Regions from separate parts of the Kitasatospora sp. RG8 genome, predicted to be linked through region 1. Evidence: riboswitches for the same ligand, from Rfam matches in the RefSeq annotation. Region 1 holds a riboswitch; each other region holds the start of a gene.
What was found. A riboswitch is a leader RNA that binds a small molecule or an ion and turns the genes downstream of it on or off. The one in region 1 is predicted to bind S-adenosylmethionine.
Positions count from the first base shown of each region.

Region 2: another riboswitch for S-adenosylmethionine. It lies ahead of J5Y04_RS22495 (IclR family transcriptional regulator); the one in region 1 lies ahead of J5Y04_RS11710 (aminotransferase class V-fold PLP-dependent enzyme).
Region 3: another riboswitch for S-adenosylmethionine. It lies ahead of thrC (threonine synthase); the one in region 1 lies ahead of J5Y04_RS11710 (aminotransferase class V-fold PLP-dependent enzyme).

Region 1 covers NZ_JAGIYX010000006.1:37,374-43,530, forward strand. The annotation lists gene J5Y04_RS11685 (ubiquinol-cytochrome c reductase iron-sulfur subunit) at 1-205, opposite strand, end outside; gene J5Y04_RS11690 (c-type cytochrome) at 214-1,023, opposite strand; gene J5Y04_RS11695 (heme-copper oxidase subunit III) at 1,209-1,829, opposite strand; gene J5Y04_RS11700 (hypothetical protein) at 2,226-2,651, shown strand; gene trpD (anthranilate phosphoribosyltransferase) at 2,824-3,900, shown strand; SAM riboswitch class IV at 4,033-4,150, shown strand; gene J5Y04_RS11710 (aminotransferase class V-fold PLP-dependent enzyme) at 4,201-5,577, shown strand; gene J5Y04_RS11715 (Lrp/AsnC ligand binding domain-containing protein) at 5,621-5,902, opposite strand; gene J5Y04_RS11720 (rhomboid family intramembrane serine protease) at 5,944-6,157, opposite strand, start outside.
Region 2 covers NZ_JAGIYX010000015.1:114,633-120,789, reverse strand. The annotation lists gene J5Y04_RS22500 (amidohydrolase) at 1-477, shown strand, start outside; SAM riboswitch class I at 685-825, shown strand; gene J5Y04_RS22495 (IclR family transcriptional regulator) at 1,026-1,739, shown strand; gene J5Y04_RS22490 (sulfatase-like hydrolase/transferase) at 2,017-3,639, shown strand; gene J5Y04_RS22485 (class I SAM-dependent methyltransferase) at 3,689-4,492, opposite strand; gene J5Y04_RS22480 (amidohydrolase family protein) at 4,741-6,021, opposite strand.
Region 3 covers NZ_JAGIYX010000010.1:3,403-9,559, forward strand. The annotation lists gene J5Y04_RS17075 (DUF3263 domain-containing protein) at 1-3, shown strand, start outside; gene otsB (trehalose-phosphatase) at 48-890, shown strand; gene J5Y04_RS17085 (trehalose-6-phosphate synthase) at 874-2,415, opposite strand; gene J5Y04_RS17090 (glucosyl-3-phosphoglycerate synthase) at 2,454-3,461, opposite strand; SAM riboswitch class I at 3,623-3,758, shown strand; gene thrC (threonine synthase) at 3,776-5,056, shown strand; gene J5Y04_RS17100 (ubiquitin-like small modifier protein 1) at 5,099-5,377, shown strand; gene J5Y04_RS17105 (cold-shock protein) at 5,951-6,154, shown strand.

The DNA.
Region 1 (6,157 bases):
AGGAGGCGATGAAGCCGATCGTGGCGAGCATCGAGACCACGAACATCAGCGAGACCTGGCGCTCCGCGCGCTTGGCGGCCCGCTCGTCGATGTCGGTGCGACGCGGTTCGTGGGCCGGCAGGCCCGGGTCGGCGAACGGATCGCCGTGGGCGGCCACCTCGTGGTGCCCTGCGGAGCCGTGCGACTCCGGGAGGTTCTCTGACATGTCGTGGCTCATGACTTCTTGGCCTTGGTGGTGTGGGCGGCGACCCAGATCGCGACCGCGATGAGCGCGCCGAGACCGAAGATCCAGCCGAACAGGCCCTCGGTCACCGGACCGAGGCTGCCGAGCGTGAGACCACCGGGGTTCGGCTCATCGTTGGTGGTGTGGCGGACGAAGGCCACGATCTGCTTCTTCTGCTCCTCGGGCATGGTGGTGTCCGGGAACGACGGCATGTTCTGCGGGCCGGTCTGCATGGCCTCGTAGATGTGCTTGGCGTCCACACCCTCCAGCGACGGGGCGTACTTGCCCTTGGTCAGGGCACCGCCCTGGCCGGCGAAGTTGTGGCACTGGGCGCAGTTGGTGCGGAACAGCTCGCCACCCTTGGACAGGTCCTCGGGGTTGGTCGAGGTGTACTGCTCCTCCCTCGGAATCACCGGGCCGGGGCCGAGCGAGGCCACGAAGGCGGCGAGCTGGTCGATCTCCGCCTGCGAGTAGATGTCCTTCTTGCGCGGCACCTGGGCGCCGGGCTGCTGGGCCGGCATGCGGCCGGTGCCGACCTGGAAGTCGACCGCGGCGGAGCCGACGCCGACCAGGCTGGGACCGTCGCTGCTGCCCTGGCCGTTCAGGCCGTGGCAGGAGGAGCAGCCCACGGCGAAGAGCTTCTTGCCCTCATCGATCGCGAGCGACTGCGCGGCGACGTCGGCCTGCGCCTTGTCGGCGGGCGCGAACGCGGCGTACAGCCCCCCGGTTGCCGCCAGGGCGAGAAGTAGGACGACCAGCGCCGCCAATGGGTGGCGCCGTCGTGCGGAGAGCTTTTTCACGGAATAACCCCGGTGTCAGGATCTGGTCGACTGGTGGGTGCACCCGGCGGCCGGTCTGGCCGGCACGAGGCTGCCTGTCTAGGGCTGCGCGCGCGGTCGGTCGGTGGGAGCGTCGGCACCGGCAAAGAGGCCCGTCGCCGGTGAGGGCGGGGGCCCGGCCGGTGGCCAGCGACCTGATCAGCTGGTTACTTGATCAGGTAGATGGTCGCGAACAGGCCGATCCACACGACGTCGACGAAGTGCCAGTAGTACGACACCACGATCGCGGCGGTGGCCTGCTCGTGAGTGAAGCGCTTGGCTGCGTACGTCCGTCCCAGGACCAGCAGGAAGGCGATCAGACCACCCGTCACGTGCATACCGTGGAAGCCGGTGGTGAGGTAGAACACCGTGCCGTACGGGTCGGAGGACAGCGAGAGGCCGTCCTTCTTGACCAGCTCGGTGTACTCGAAGATCTGGCCGCCGATGAAGATCGCGCCCATCACGAACGTGATGACGAACCACGAGCGGAGCTTCTTCACGTCCCCGCGCTCGGCGGCGAAGACGCCGAGCTGGCAGGTGAGCGAGGAGAGCACCAGGATCGTGGTGTTGACCGAGGAGAAGGGCACGTTGAGGGCGTGCGCCTTCTCGCTCCAGAACTCGGCTCCCTTGACGGAGCGGAGCGTGAAGTACATCGCGAAGAGGGCCGCGAAGAACATCAACTCGGAACTGAGCCAGACGATCGTTCCGACGCTGACCATGTTCGGCCGGTTGACCGATCCGTGCGCGTGCCCGGTTTCTACTGCTGTTGCTGTCGCCACGACGGACATTATGTCGGTCCCTTATTCCGTCTTCACGCCGGGGGGTGTCCCTCGGAGTGTCCGGTGCGTGCGGTATGCCCCAGTGGGACCCGACGGGGCGTCCGGATGGGGGCTGAGCAGCGGCGTGTCCCTTTTCTGACGGTTCCTCGAAGGCCCCTTCGACCCCGTTGCCCTGCGTGTCGCTGCACGGCCGCCGGGGCCGCGGGGGGTAAGGGGACCGGCCGTTGCGTCGGCCGTACGGGTGGACTGCACCGTCGGGGGTGACGCGAGGTCCTCCGGGCGGGTGAGTCCTGGGCGCGGCGGCTTGAGAACGATCGCGCGGGACGGCCTCGGCGGCCGGTGATCGGGAGTAGCATCCGGTGCAGGCGAACGTGGTCCGGATCACACTTTGAGGGAGCAGGGCCCATGGCGTACACGACCGACGAGACGCTGACCGTTCTCGTTTACAGCCACGACCGCAACACGCGCGAGCAGGTGCTGACGGCGCTCGGCCGCCGGCCCGCCGCGGATCTGCCGGAACTGACCTACCTGGAGTGCGCGACGACCCCCGCGGTGCTGAAGGCGCTGGAGAAGGGGGGCGTGGACCTCTGCGTGCTGGACGGCGAGGCGGTGCCGGCCGGCGGGCTGGGACTCGGACGGCAGCTGAAGGACGAGATCTACGGCTGCCCGCCGGTGCTGGTGCTGATCGGCCGGCCGCAGGACTCCTGGCTGGCCGCCTGGAGCCGGGCCGATGCGGCGATCTCCCGCCCGGTGGATCCGGTGGCGCTGGCCGAGGCCGCCGCCACACTGCTCCGGGCCCGGCTGGCGAAGCGGGCGCCGGCCACCCGGTAGCGACGGCCGACCCGCCGGCTCCGGCCACCCGTAAGAGGGGTCGCGGCACGGCGCGCATCTCACCAGGAGAGAAGAAGGGTCGCGGCGGGACGGCGGCGTCCCGCCGCTCGATAGGCTGGCTCCAACCCTACGGAGATCCCTTTCCGGGAAGCGACGAGAGCTGGAGTCAGCCATGGTGAACGTGAACCCTGCGAACGGCGGCAAGGACCCCGTGCAGGTGGTCCGCACCTGGCCGGACATCCTGTCCGCACTGCTGCGGGGCGAGGACCTGGCCCAGGCGGACGCCGCCTGGGCGATGGACCGGATCATGAGCGGCGAGGCCTCCCCGGCCCAGGTGGCCGGCTTCATGGTCGCGCTGCGGGCCAAGGGCGAGACGGTCGGCGAGATCGCCGGTCTGGTGGACGCGATGTACGCGCACGCCGAGCCGCTCTCCATCCCCGGCCCGGCGGTGGACGTCGTCGGCACCGGTGGCGACCGCGCCAAGACCGTCAACATCTCGACCATGTCGGCGATCGTCGCGGCGGCGGCCGGCGCCAAGGTGGTCAAGCACGGCAACCGGGCCGCCTCCTCGGCGAGCGGCTCCTCCGACGTGCTGGAGAAGCTGGGCATCGCCCTCGACCTGTCCGCCCGGCGGGTGGCCGAGGTGGCCGAGGAGATCGGGCTCACCTTCTGTTCCGCCGCCATGTTCCACCCGTCGATGCGGCACGCCGCGACGGCCCGGCGCGACCTCGGGGTACCGACCGCGTTCAACATCCTCGGTCCGCTGACCAACCCCGCCAGAGTGACGGCCCACGCGATCGGCTGCTTCGACACCCGGCTGGCCGGGCTGATCGCCGGCGTGCTGGCCCGGCGCGGCTCCAGCGCGCTGGTCTTCCGCGGCGACGACGGCCTCGACGAGCTGACCATCACCACCACCTCGCGGGTCTGGATCGTGCGCGGCGGCGAGGTCACCGAGACCACCTTCGACCCGCGCGAGCTCGGCATCGAGCTGGTCGGCATCGAGGCGCTGCGCGGAGCGGACCCGGCGTACAACGCGGACGTCGCCCGCCGGCTGCTGGCCGGGGAGCGCGGGCCGGTGCGGGACGCCGTCCTGCTGAACACGGCGGCGGCGCTGGTCGCGTTGGAGCTCACCGACGCGCCGCTCGCCGGGCAGCTGGCGGCGGGCATGGAGCGGGCCGCGGCGGCCGTCGACTCGGGCGCCGCGCTGGAGCTGCTCAAGCGCTGGTCGGAGGCGACCGGCAAGGCCTGACGGGTTGTCGGGGGCCCGCGGGAGGCTGCTCCCGCGGGCCCCTTCGCACGCTCCCGGCACCCGGGAACGGCGCTGTCCGGATGGTGGAACCCTGTTTGACCCCCCGACGGACGCGACCTAGAGTCGTCGCCAGGTCATGAGTGACAGCGTCAAGCCCCAGCTTGCTGTCCGGCAACCCTCCGTCCGTGGCGGGGTGCCCTGGGTGAGGACCGGGTCCCGCGGCAATCCGTCCGCGTGACAAGCGCGGACGCCGGCTGACACGCACTCCCGGGGTCCTCTCCCCAGAAGGAGTGCATCCTCATGTCCCTCGCCACCGAGATCTGCGCCCCCCTCGCCGTCCTGGGCCACGACGTCCAGGTCCCGCTCGCCAGCGGCGAGAAGGTCGGCTACGCGGCCCTCGACTACGCCGCCAGCTCCCCGGCGCTCCAGCGGGTCTGGGACGACGTCGCCGCCTACGCCCCCTACTACGGCAGCGTGCACCGCGGCGCCGGCTACCTCTCGCAGCTCTCCACCGACCTGTTCGAGCAGAGCCGCCGCACCGTCGCCGAGTTCCTCGACCTGCGCGAGGGCGACCAGGTGGTCTTCACCCGGGCCACCACCGACTCGCTGAACCTGCTGGCCGGCGCCGTCCCGGCCGGCACCCGGGTCTTCGCCTTCGAGACCGAGCACCACGCCTCGCTGCTGCCCTGGGCGCACGCCGGGCTGGACGTCACCTACCTGCGCGCCCCGCGGTCGCGGGCGGAGGCCGTCGCCGCCCTGGACGCCGCGCTCGCCGGGGCCCCCGAGGGCCCCAGGCTGCTCTGCGTCACGGGTGCCTCCAACGTCACCGGTGAGCTCTGGCCGGTCGCCGAACTGACCGCGACCGCCCACCGCCACGGCGCCCGGGTGGTGCTGGACGCCGCCCAGCTCGCCCCGCACCACCGGGTCTCGGTGCGCGAGCTGGACGTGGACTGGATCGCCTTCTCCGGGCACAAGATCTACGCGCCCTTCGGCGCCGGGGTGCTGGCCGGGCGCGCCGACTGGCTGGACGCGGCCGAGCCGTACCTGGCCGGCGGCGGCGCCACCCGTACGGTGGCCCGGGAGACCGACGGCTCGGTGGCCGTCCAGTGGCACACCGGCCCGGCGCGGCACGAGGCGGGCTCGCCGAACGTGATCGGCGCCTACGCCGTCGCCTCGGCCTGCCGGGCGCTGACCGAGGCCGGCTTCGACGCGCTGGAGGCCCGCGAGCAGCAGCTGATCGCGCGGCTGACGGCCGGCCTGGCGGAGGTCCCGCAGGTCAAGGTGCTGAACCTGTTCGGCGCCGGCTCCGCCCGGGTGGGCGTTCTCTCCTTCGTCGTCCAGGGCTGGAACAGCTCGCACTTCTCGGCCGCGCTCTCCGCCGAGTACGGCATCGGGGTGCGCGACGGCCTGTTCTGCGCGCACCCGCTGGTGCGCACCCTGCTCGGCGAGGAGTCCGGCGTTGCTCCCGGTCCGGTTTCCGCGTGCGGTGCGCCCGAGCCGTCGCTGCCGGGCGAGCGGAGCCTGAACGCGATCCGGGTCAGCTTCGGTGCCGGTACCCCGGACGAGCACATCGAGCGCTTCCTGACCGCAGTCCGCGAGCTGGTCACGGACGGCGCGGCCTGGAACTACCGCAACGAGGGCGGCCGGTGCGTCGTGGACACCCGCCGGGAGGGCTGAGGACCCGTCGGGAGGGGCTGAGCACCCGTCGGCCGGCCGGGCCCTACTCGTCGAGGCCGAGCGCGAAGGCGGCCTCCAGGTCGTGCTGGGAGTAGGTGCGGAAGGCGATCTGGGTCTCGGTGTGGGCCACGCCCGGGACCTTGTTCAGCCGGCCGGGGATCACCTCGGCCAGGTCGTCGTGCCGGCGCACCCGCACCATCGCCACCAGGTCGTAGCCGCCGGTGACCGAGTAGACCTCGCTGACGCCCTCGATGGCCGCGATCGCCTCGGCGATCTCCGGGATGCGGTCGACGCTGGTCTTGATGAGGACGATGGCGGTGATCACTGTTCGCGCTCCTTTGTGAGGTGCGGCCAGGGTATCGGGCGTCAGCCGGGCGGGCGCGGGGGGCGGGTGGCCAGCGTGCAGGCGTAGAGGAAGCCGGCCGAGAAGCCGATCACGTGGACCAGGTAGGCCACGCCCGGCCCGGCCGAGTGCACCGACCACCACTGCAGGGCGAACCAGAGGCCGAGCACCAGCCAGGCCGGGAACCGCAGCGGAAGGAGGAGCAGGAGCGGGACGAGCGTGGTGACCCGGGCGCGC
Region 2 (6,157 bases), on a different contig from region 1:
GCCCGCCCCGACCAGCGATCGCGCGCGATCGCGCTCGGCATCCCGGTCACCGTCCAGTACCCGCTGCTGCACGATGCGGCGACGGCCCAGATCCGGGCCTGGGGCGCCGAGCGGGTCCGCGGGATCTTCCCGTTGCGCGAGTGGCTGGACGAGGGCGCGTTGCTCGCGGCCGGCTCCGACTTCCCCGTCGGGCCCTACGGGGCGATGGTCTCGGTGTGGGGCATGACGACCCGGCAGACCGTGGCCGGCGCGCAGGGCGCCGAGCACGCGATCACCCGGGCCGAGGCGATCGCGCTGCACACCGTCGACGCGGCCCGGCTGGTCGGCGAGAGTGCGACGCGTGGCAGCCTGCGGCCCGGCGCGCTGGCGGACCTGACCCTCTGGCCCGCGGACCCGCTGAACTGCCCGCCGGACGAGCTGCCGCGGCTGCGGCCGGTCCGCGTCGTGCTCGGGGGCCGGACGGTGCACCGGGCCTGACGGTCTGACGGCGCACCGGGCTTGACGGTCGGACGGTGCCGGATCTGGCGGTCGGACGGCCGCCGGGGCGCGGTCGCGGGGTGGTGGGGCGGGGCGTTCCGCGGAGGCCGGTCCCGCCGGGCCGGCCTCCCGGAGGATGTGCGGCGCCCGCGTCCGGGGCGGGGGCCGTTTAACGGGCCGCCCGGGAAGTCTTGTATCGTTCCTCGCGAATCATCCAGAGGGGTGGAGGGACCGGCCCTACGAAGCCCCGGCAACTCCCCGGTCGACCCGGCGTCCAAAGTGCGCCGCACCGACCGGGATCAGTGCCAACTCCGGCCTGTCGCCAATGTGGCGCGGGAAAGATGAGGAGACACGGTGCTCTCTGTGCTGTCCTTCGCCCGGGCGCTTCCCGCCCCGGCCCTTCCGCGTACCCGTCTCGTGCCCGGCGCAGGCAATCGGCCGACCTCTTCGGCCTTCCCTCGCTGACCACACCCCCCGGCTCCCCGCCCGGAGCCCCCGTGAGCAGAGCCCACCTGCTGCTCGCGGGACTTGAGACGGAGTACCCACCCATGGAAAACACGAGCGGCGTCGGCGTGCTCGACAAGGTCACCTCGATCCTTGGCACCCTGGAGGCCGGTCCCGCCACCCTGGCAGGACTCGTCGCCTCCACCGGCCTGGCGCGGCCCACGGCCCACCGGCTCGCCGTCGCACTCGAACAGCACCGGCTGGTCGCCCGGGACCTGCAGGGCCGGTTCGTCCTCGGACCCCGGCTCGCCGAGCTGTCGGCGGCCGCCGGCGAGGACCGCCTGCTGGGCGCCGCCGGCCCGGTCCTCACCCACCTGCGCGACGTCACCGGCGAGAGCGCACAGCTCTACCGCCGGCAGGGCGAGATCCGGATCTGCGTGGCCGCCGCCGAGCGGCTCTCCGGCCTGCGCGACACCGTTCCCGTCGGAGTCACCCTTCCCATGAAGGTGGGCTCCGCCGCCCAGATCCTGCTCGCCTGGGAGGAGCCCGAGCGCCTCCACCGGGGCCTCCAGGGCGCCCGCTTCACGGCCACGGCCCTCAGCGGCGTACGGCGCCGCGGCTGGGCGCAGTCCATCGGCGAACGCGAGCTCGGGGTCGCCTCCGTCTCCGCCCCCGTCCGGGGCCCGTCCAACCGGGTCGTGGCCGCCGTCTCCGTGTCCGGCCCGATCGAACGGCTCACCCGCCACCCCGGCGCACGCCTCTCCCAGGCCGTCACCGAGGCGGCCAAGCTCCTCACCGAGGCCCTGTGCCACCCCTGACCGGCGGGTGTCCCTGACCGGCCGGTGTCCCTGAACAGCTGGTGTCACTGACCGGCCGAGTCCCGGCCGGCCGGCTCACCCGGACGGGCCGGGCCGGGCAGGAGAGACCGCGACCCGGCGGCGTGGCTCACCCGGACGGACCCGGCCGGCCGTGTCCTCGCGCACGGCGTGCGGGAGCAGAACCTAGATTCGGCTGACATGCACCTTCCGTGCCGTCCGCGTCCTCCCCGTGCGCCCGCAGCGCACGTGGGGGCATCTCCCCTAAGGACAGGTGGCCATGACACGTCGTCCGAACATCCTGCTGATCGTCACCGACGAGGAGCGGGCCACGATCCCCCGGCCGCAGGGCTTCACGCTCCCCGCGCGGGAGCGGCTCGCCGAGCGGGGCACGACCTTCGAGCGGTACTACACCGCGTCGGCGATGTGCAGCTCCGCGCGGTCCGTCATCTACACCGGGCAGCACCTACCGCTGACGGAGATCTACGACAACGACAACATGCCCTACATCCGCCCGCTCCGACCGGAGTTGGGCACGCTCGGCACGATGCTCCGCGAGGCCGGGTGCTACGCCACCTACCAGGGCAAGTGGCACCTGTCGAACGCCTACGTCACCCCGCAGAACCCCGGCCCCACCACGGACGCGCTGGAGCCCTACGGATTCAGCGAGTTCAACGACTGGGGCGACATCGACGGCGGTGCCTGGGCCGGGCTCAAGATCGACCCGGTCATCGCCGGCCAGGCGGTGAAGTGGCTGCGCAACCGGGCCCCGGTCGTGGCGGCGGACCAGCCGTGGTTCATGGCGGTCAACTTCGTCAATCCGCACGACATCATGAGCTTCGACTACGGCGGCTCGTCCCAGGTGCAGCTCCCGTTCGGCCTCGCCCACGCCGTCGTGACCAGGCCGGCCCCCGACATCCCGGTGTACCGGCGCCGCTGGGACTTCGACCTGCCCGCCAGCCTGCACGACGACCTGTCCGGCGCGGCCCCGGCGGTGGCCGAGTTCGCGCGGATGCTCGACACCGTCTTCGGCCCGGTCGCCGACGACCGGCACTGGTACGACGGCCTGAACTTCTACCTCAACGCGATCCGCGACGTGGACCGCAGCATCGAGCTGGTCCTCGACGCGCTGGAGGCCTCCGGGCAGGCCGACCGCACCGTCGTCGTCTTCACCTCCGACCACGGCGAGATGGCCGGCTCGCACGGGCTGCGTCAGAAGGGCGGCCTGGTCTACGACGAGAACCTCCACGTCCCCTTCATCCTCAGCCACCCCGACTTCCCGAGCGGGGTGAGCACCGAGGCCCTCGCCTCCGCCGTCGACATCGCCCCGACCCTGCTGGAGTTCGCCGGCGTCGACCCGTCCGGGCGGGCCACCCGCCCCCCCGCGCTCAAGGGCCGCTCCCTGCGTCCGGTGCTCGACGGCGGCACCGTCCGCGACGGCGTGCTCACCGCCATCGAGTCGGTCACCGCCCTGGACGCCTCCTTCTGGTTCGAGTTCGCCGACCCCGAGGCTCCCGGGCGGATCCAGTCCGGGGACCTGCGGCCGGACTGGACCAAGCGCGGCTTCCTGCGCGGCTACACCGACGCCCGGTACACCTTCGGCCGCTACTTCTCCCCGCTCAACCCCAACCGCCCGACCAGCCCCGAGGCCCTGTACGCGCTCAACGACGTCGTCCTCTACGACCGCGCCGAGGACCCCGCCGAGACGCGCAACCTCGCTGCCGACCCCGCGCACCGCGACCTCGTCGCCCGGTACAGCACGCTGCTGGAGGACCTCATCACCGCCGAGATCGGCACCGACACCCGCGCCTGGGTCACCGAGCGCCCCCGTCTGCTCGGCTGGCCCACCTGGCACGGCGACACCGACCAGCCCGCCGCGGCGGCCGGCACAGCCCGGCGCTGAACCCACGCCGAAGCCCGGACCCGCCGCGGCGCCGGCCGGCGGCGGGTTCCTAGGGCTTCCAGCCCCAGGCGGTGAGCATGCCGGCCGACAGTGCGGCGCATTCGTCGGAGTCCAGGTAGCGGATCGCCGCGTCCACGGCCTCGTCGTCGACCAGGCCGGTGGCGCGCATCGCGGCTCTGCTCCGGTCCCACGTGTCCGCCCAGAAGCGGCTGATGGGGCTGCCCGGCAGCAGCGGCGGCACGTGGACCTCGGCGGCGACGGACCGGAGCCCCGCTCGGCGCAGCAGGTGCGGGTACGACGGCACCCAGGAGACGTCCGTGCCGATGGTGGACCGCAGCCCCTGCCACATCGCCCGCATCACCGTGCTGTACGGCGTGCCGGGCGTCCGCCCGCTCGTCAGGTCGACCGCGTCGCTGAGCACCAGCACGCCTCCGGGCACGAGGAGTTCGGCGAGTGCGGTGATCAGGCGGTCGTGCTCGGGCAGGTGCATCAGGACGAAGCGTGCGTGGACGAGGCGGAACCGGCCGGGGGCGAAGTCCGGAGCGGTGACGTCGGCTTCGAGCAGGTCGAGCCCGGGCCGCCCGGTGAGAAAACGCACGTCGCGGTCCACGGCGAGCACGCTTGCCACCCGGGCCTCGTCGAGGAGCCGGCGGGAGACCGTGCCCGTGCCGGCGCCCACGTCGAGGCAGTGCCACCCCGGGCCGGCCCCGAGGGTCCTCAGCCGCGCCATCGTGACGTCGTCGTAGGCGAGCGCGCCGAGGTCGGTCCGTTCGCCCTCGCCCGCCTGCTCGGGACGGAAGACGGCCTCGCCGTAGCGGCCGCCCGTCCCGTCCCCGCTCGCTGCGGCGGTCACGTCGCCGCCTCCGTGGTGCCGGGGGTGTCGTCGGACCCGGGGGACCCGGGGGACCGGAGCAGCAGGTCGTCGAACGGTTTCATGGCGGGCCCTCCTCGCGCGGTGGGGGCGGCCCCGCCCCGGGGCCGCCGCGCCACCGATCCTGCACCGGCGCCCGCCGGGGCGGCCGAGGCACGCCGTGCCTGGGCCGATCGGCCCAGGAGTGCGGCGGCGCATCGCGGGCCGGCCACCGCCGTTGGCGGGCGGGGTCAGTCCAGCTCGTTCTTGTGGACGACGCCGTTCTTGACGATGAGGCGCAGGTGGCGTTCGGGATCGGCGAGGACGGACAGGTCGGTGGTCGGGTCGCCGTCGACGACCAGGAGGTCGGCCCACGCTCCCGGCGCCACGACCCCGAGCGGTGCCGCGCGGTAGGGGTCGCGGGGGCCGGACAGCCGGAACAGTTCGGCGTTGCCGGAGGTGGCCATGCGCAGGACCTCGACCGGGCTGAGGTGGGCGCCGAGCCGGACGAGCATCTCGTTCTGCCGGTGGCCGTTCCCGGGGTCGAGCACCAGGTCGGTGCCGAAGGCCAGCCGCACGCCGTGCGCACGTGCCCACGCGAAGGTGCGGGAGACGCCCTCGCACACCTCGCGGTTCTTGCGGTTGCTGTCCGCCGAGGCGTAGTGGTGGTCGTCGACCTCGAACGGCTGGGTGCTCAGCCACACGTCCTGCTCCGCGAGGTGGCGGACGGTGTCCTCGTCGGCGAGGTGCCCGTGCTCGATGCAGCGCACCCCGGCCTCCACCGCGCGGCGCACGCCTTCGGAGGTGTAGACGTGCACGGTCACGTAGGTGCCCCAGTCGGAGGCCGCGGCGACCGCCGCCTCCAGTTCCGCCGTGGTGAACTGCAGCACGTCCAGCGGGTCGAACTCGGAGATGACGCCGCCGCCGGCCATCAGCTTGATCTGCGTCGCGCCCTTCCTGAGCTGCTCGCGCACTGCGGCGAGGACCCGCTCCGGCCCGTCGGCCACCCGGGTGAAGCCGATCTGTTCGGCCCGGGCCTGCGGCCCGCCGAGGGCGGTCGGAGTGTCGTAGACGGCGCCGAAGTCGCCGTGGCCGGAGGTCTGGGAGACGGCCGCCTGGCTCGGGTAGATCCGCGGCCCCGGGAAGAGCCCGCGATCGAGGGCCCGTCGCAGCGGCTCGGTGTCGCCGGCCATGTCCCGCACCGTGGTGAAGCCGCGCATCAGCATGTCGCGGGCCGCGGCCAGGGCCTGGTAGTAGACGGTGCCGGTCGGTGCGAGCTGCAGCTCCGCCATGGTGGCGCCGATCGCGAACAGGTGGACGTGCGCGTCGGTGAGGCCGGGGATGAGCGTGCGGCCGCCGCCGTCCAGCACGGTCACGCCCCGGGCGCCACGCGGGGAGGCGCGGCCCGGCACCACCTCCGTGATCCTGTCCCGCTCGATCCGGACGTGTCCCGGTACCGCCTCCTCGCCGATCCCGTCGAAGACGTGCACGTTGGTCACCAGCAGCCCGGCACCGGAGTCGTCGACACTCATGGCGCCATCTTCGGCCGGTCACGGAGCCGGGACCAGACGGGTCACCCGAACGGACCAGAGCCGGTCCTCGGAGTCCTGCCGTCCGCCGGGCCGGGAGGCGATGACCGAGGGTTCCCCGGCGTGCGCGGTGCGCGCC
Region 3 (6,157 bases), on a different contig from region 1:
TAGCCCGGCGGGTGCTTCCGCGGGCGCGGGTGGGTATGGGTCCCGGCATGGGGCTTGAGGAGAGTTTGCAGCTGAGGACGGACGCCGGACGCCAGGGGCTGGAGGCGGTCCTCGCCTCGCCGCGGGACGCCGTGGTGGCGCTGGACTTCGACGGGACGCTGGCACCGATCGTGGCCGACCCCGGCCGGGCGCGGGCGCACCCCGGGGTGGCGGGGGCGCTGCGCGCGCTGACGCCGCGGGTGGGGGCGACGGTGGTGGTCACCGGCAGGCCCGCCGGGCTGGCCGTCGAGTACGGGGGGTTCGACGGCATCGACGGCGTGGTGGTGCTGGGGCACTACGGGGCCGAGCGCTGGGAGGACGGCGTGGTGACGGCGCCCCCGGTGCACCCCGGGGTGGCCGCGGTACGGGCCGTGCTGGACGAGGTGCTGGCGGGGGCCGGAGCGCCGGCCGGGACGTGGGTGGAGGACAAGGGGCGCTCGCTCGCGGTGCACATGCGGCGGACGGCGGCGCCGGAGGAGACGATGGAGCTGCTGCGCCCGCCGGTGGAGGCGCTGGCCGCGGAGCACGGGCTGATGGTGGAGCCCGGCCGGCTGGTGCTGGAGCTGCGGCCGCCGGGGGTCGACAAGGGCGCCGCGCTGAGCGGGTTCCTGCGGGAGCGGGGCGCGCGGTCGGTGCTCTACGCGGGGGACGACCTGGGCGACGTGGCGGCCTTCGCGGCGGTGGAGAAGCTGCGCGGGGAGGGCGTCGCCGGGCTGCTGGTGTGCAGCGGCGCGGTGGGGGACGCGCCGGTGAGGGAGCTCGCCGACCGGGCCGACCTGGTGGTCGGGGGCCCGGCCGGCGTGGTGGAGCTGCTGGAGCGGCTGGGGGCGGAGCTCAGCCGGCCTCGTTGACCGGGCGGGGTCCGGGGCCGGGGCCGGGGTCGGCGGTGTCGCCGCCGGCGTCCAGGGCGTGCAGGGCGTGCAGCTGGTCGAGGAACCACTGCTGTGGCGGCAACGCTGTCGAGGCGGCGGCGAGGCGCTTCGTGCGGTCGGCGCGCTCCCCGGCGGGCATGGTGAGCGCGCTGTGCAGGGCCTCCGCGGTGGCGATGACGTCGTACGGGTTGACCGTCAGGGCGTCGTCGGCCAGCTCGGCGTACGCGCCGGCCTCGCGGGACAGGACGAGGGCGCAGCCCCGGTCGGAGACCACCGGCACCTCCTTGGCGACCAGGTTCATGCCGTCGCGGATCGGGTTGACCAGGGCGACGTCGGCCAGCCGGTAGGCGGCGAGCGAGCGCGGGAAGTCGTCGTCGACGTGCAGGATCAGCGGCTGCCAGGAGGGCGTGGCGAACTCGGCGTTGATCTCGGCGGCGAGCTGCTGGACCTGGGCGGTGTAGTCGCGGTACTCGGCGAGGTCGGTCCGGGACGGGTACGCGAAGGCGATGTGGACGACGCGGTCCAGCCACTCGGGGCGGGTCCGCAGGAGGTGCCGGTAGGCCTGGAAGCCGCGGACGATGTTCTTGCTCAGCTCGGTGCGGTCGACCCGGACGACGGTGCGGCGGTCGCCGACGGCCTCGCGCAGGGTGGCGAGGCGTTCGTCGACGTCGGGGCGGTGGGCGCGTTCGCGCAGGAAGTCGGCGTCGGCGCCGAGGGCGTGGACGCCGAGCCGGGTGGTGCGCCCCCGGAGGGTGACGGTGAGCGCGGTGCGGTCGACGGTGGCGCCGAGGAGCTGCTCGCAGCAGTCGGCGAAGGCCAGCGCCCAGCGGCGGGTGAGGAAACCGGCCCGGTCGGCGCCGAGGATGCCGGTGAGGACGGCCTCGGCGACGTCGTCGGGCAGCAGCCGGAAGTACTCGGGCGGGGCCCAGGGGGTGTGCGAGAAGTGGCCGATCCGCAGGTCGGGCCGGGCGGCGCGGAGCAGGGCCGGGGTCAGCGAGAGGTGGTAGTCCTGGACCAGGACGGCCGCCCCGGGGGCGGCCTCGGCGGCCAGGGCGTCGGCGAAGGCGGCGTTGTAGGCCGTGTAGGCCTGCCATTCGGTGCGGAACCCGGCGTCGAAGGAGGGTGCGGTCGGGGTGGCGTAGAGCAGGTGGTGGACGAACCAGAGGGTCGAGTTGGCCACGCCGTTGTAGGCGCGGGCGAAGGTCGCGGGGTCCATGTCCAGCATTCGGACGGCCTGTCCGCCGACGTCGTGGCCGGCCCGGTCGAGGCGGCCGTCCGGTGCCTCCCGGGCCGCCCGGCGGTCGGCGTCGCCGAGGGCCGCGCAGACCCAGACGGCGTCGGGGTCGTCGATGGCGGAGAGCCCGGAGACCAGGCCTCCGCCGCCGCGCCGGAGGGTCAGCGTGCCGTCGTCCGCGGTGCCGAACGACACCGGTCCCCGGTTGGAGGCCACCAGGACGGGGGCGGTGCCGGTCTGACTCGAACGCTCGGTCGTGAGATCGCCCATGGTTGCTACGTTGCCGGGGGCCCGGGACCGCAAACCCCTCAGTGGCGGCTCACGTACTCGGGGACGGTGTGCATCGGCGGCCGTTCGAGGGCGGTGACCGGGTGGGTGTGGGCGGTGAACGCGCGGGTCTGCGGGTCGCGGGTGAACTGGGTGAGCAGCGGGTGCACCAGGTCGGCGGAGGCCTTGAGCCGGTGCGTGCGGTCGAGCCGTTCCAGCGCCGTCCGGTAGATGGTGGCGGCCATCCGTCCGAGCGCCTGGCCGTCCTGGTGGCGGTGGTGGCGGACGCCGACGTCGACCTGGGCGAGGGCGTCCAGGCCGGCGGTCTCCAGGGCGTCGACCAGCAGGCCGAGTTCGACGCCGTAGCCGGTGGGGAACGGGAGCCGTTCGAGCAGGGAGCGGCGGGCCGCGTACTCGCCGCCCAGGGGCTGGACGAAACCGGCCAGTTCCGGCCAGTGCAGGTTGAGCAGCGGGCGGGCGACCAGCTCGGTGACCCGGCCGCCGCCGGCCGGCACGACGGCCCCGTCGGTTTCGAGCGGGCGGTCGTACATGGCCTTGACCAGCTGGATGTCCGGCTCGGTGAGCAGCGGGCCGACGATGCCGGAGACGAAGGCCGGGTCGAACTCGCGCAGGTCGGCGTCGACGAAGCAGACGATCTCGCCACTGGTGGCCAGCAGCGAGCGCCAGAGCACCTCGCCCTTGCCGGGGGCGGCGGGCAGCCGCGGGAGGATCTCGTCGCGCTGGACCACCCGGGCGCCGGCCTCGGCGGCCACGGCGGCGGTGCGGTCGGCGGAGCCGGAGTCGACCACGACCAGTTCGTCGACCAGCGGCAGGCGTTCCATCAGCTCGCGGCGGATGGTGCGGACGATGTCGCCGACGGTGGCCTCCTCGTCCAGGGCGGGGAGGACGACGCTGACGGTGCCCGCCCGCCCGGCCGCCTGCTTGGCGTCCAGCAGGGTGCGCACCGGACGGTCGGCCGCGCTCCACGACCGGCGGCGCAGCCAGGACGCCGCCTGTGGGAGGAGCTCGGTGGTCGGGTCGGCGGGCACGGGTCTCTCCTCGGCAGGGGGCGGACGGGACGGGCTGGGACGCGTCATCTCGCGTGGCGGACGGTCCCGTTCAGTGTTGGCGCCTTCGGATACAGTCTTCGTACAGCGGTCGGACCTTCGCACGCCGGGGTCGCCGCTGAGCAAGACCAACAACTTCACAGAGCTCATCCAGAGGGACTGAGGGAACGGCCCGTTGACGTCCCGGCAACCTTCTCGCGCGGCTGTCGTCGACAGGCCCCGGCGGGACAGGTGCCAATTCCGGCCTGTGGCGCGTCCGCGTCACGGGGAAGATGAGGAGAGAGGCCTCCGCCATCATGGCTATCGACACCGTCGCACCCGCAACCGTTGACCTCGGCCCCGCCGCCGCCCTGTCCTGTCGCGAGTGCGGTACCCGCTTCCCGCTCGGTCCGAGCTTCGCCTGCCTGGAGTGCTTCGGGCCGCTGGAGATCGCCTACGACTTCGGCAGCGAGGGCGCGGAGGAGCTGCGCAAGCGGATCGAGGCCGGTCCCGCGTCGATCTGGCGTTACGCACCGCTGCTGCCCGTCCCGGCGGACGTGGCCGGCAAGCCGAACCTCAACCCCGGCTGGACCCCGCTGGTGAAGGCGGACAACCTGGGCCGCGAGCTCGGGTTCACCGCCCAGCTGCACATCAAGGACGACTCGGGCAACCCGACGCACTCGTTCAAGGACCGCGTGGTCGCCTGTGCGATCGAGGCGGCGCGGGCGTTCGGCTTCACCACGCTCTCCTGCTCCTCGACCGGCAACCTGGCCGGCGCGGTGGGCGCCGCGGCCGCCCGGGCCGGTTTCAAGTCCTGCGTGTTCATCCCGCACGACCTGGAGCAGGGCAAGGTCGTGATGGCGGGTGTCTACGGTGGCGAGCTGGTCGGCATCGAGGGCAACTACGACGACGTGAACCGCTTCTGCTCGGAGCTGATCGGCGACCCGGCCGGCGAGGGCTGGGGCTTCGTCAACGTCAACCTGCGCCCGTACTACGGCGAGGGCTCCAAGACGCTGGCGTACGAGATCTGCGAGCAGCTGGGCTGGCGCCTGCCGGAGCAGATCGTGATCCCGATCGCCTCGGGCTCGCAGCTGACCAAGATCGACAAGGGGCTGCAGGAACTGATCAGGCTCGGCCTGGTCGAGGACCGGCCGTACCGGATCTTCGGCGCCCAGGCGGAGGGGTGCTCGCCGGTGTCGGCGGCGTTCAAGGCCGGCCACGACGTGATCCGGCCGGTCAAGCCGGACACCATCGCCAAGTCGCTGGCGATCGGCAACCCGGCCGACGGCCCGTACGTGCTGGACATCGCCCGCCGCACCGGCGGCGCCGTCGAGGACGTGACGGACGCCGAGGTGGTGGCCGCGATCAAGCTGCTGGCCCGGACCGAGGGCGTCTTCGCCGAGACCGCGGGCGGGGTGACCGTCGGCGTGCTGAAGAAGCTGGTCGAGACCGGTCAGCTGGACCCGGCGAAGGAGACCGTCGCGATCAACACCGGCGACGGCCTGAAGACGCTGGACGCCGTCTCCGACGCCGGGATGACCGCCGTCATCCGCCCGACGCTGGCCTCGTTCCGCGACGCCGGCCTCGCCTCCGCCTGACTCCCTCCACCCCTGCCGTCACCCCGCCGCAAGGAGACCCCCATGAGCGCCAACGTCCGCATCCCGACCATCCTGCGCACCTACACCGGCGGCGCCGCCGAGGTGGCCGCCGAGGGTGCCACCCTGGGCGAGGTCATCGCCGACCTGGAGAAGAACCACGCCGGGATCGCCGCCCGGGTCCTGGACGACACCGGCAAGCTCCGCCGTTTCGTCAACGTCTACGTCAATGACGACGACGTGCGGTTCGCGGAGGGCCTGGCCACCGAGATCAAGGACGGCGCGAGCGTTTCGATCATTCCCGCGGTGGCCGGGGGCTGCTGAGCCGCGCCATTGCCGGACCGGCCGTCCGCGTGTACGGGAATCCGTACGCGCGGGCGGCCGACGCTTTTCCCGGCGCATTCCGGCGGGAATGTTTCCCGGCCGGTCGGAGTAGAGTGTCGCTGGACCGGGAAGAGGGCTCCCCCTCCCCCTCGCACCGGTCGTCGCCCCTGTAGCGCCCCGTACCGCCGGTGTCTGTCCGGCCGCTGAGACCGGCGCAGGGCCCGCGGCCGTGAAACATGTCAGGCCGATGTCAGAATTCTTGAGGGCATTTGGGTAATTCGTCCGCTATGTCCGGCGCGAAATGCGAGGGTTTCTGACCTTTTGGCCCGTCCTGTCCCTTGACGGGCCGGGGGAATTCCCGGCTGCTGACCCTGTTGCAGAGGGCGTCGATCCGGATACATTCAGCCGCGGTCGACGCAATCGCCCCTTCGCCGGACGCCGTCCGGTGATCCCGGTGGGGATTGTGGCGTGCACGGCTGCGCCCAGGGGGGGTTCCCCGGGCCGGCCTCAACAGACCCGCGCCCGCGACCTGCGGGCGCGTGAAGGGCCAGCACAGCACTAGGGGAGTTCGGAATGGCTCAGGGCACCGTCAAGTGGTTCAACGCGGAGAAGGGCTACGGCTTCATCGCGGTCGACGGTGGTGCGGACGTCTTCGTCCACTACAGCGCGATCCAGATGGACGGCTACCGCACCCTTGAGGAGGGCCAGCGGGTCGAGTTCGAGATCTCTCAGGGGCAGAAGGGCCCGCAGGCGGACATGGTCCGCGCGGCGGTCTGACCT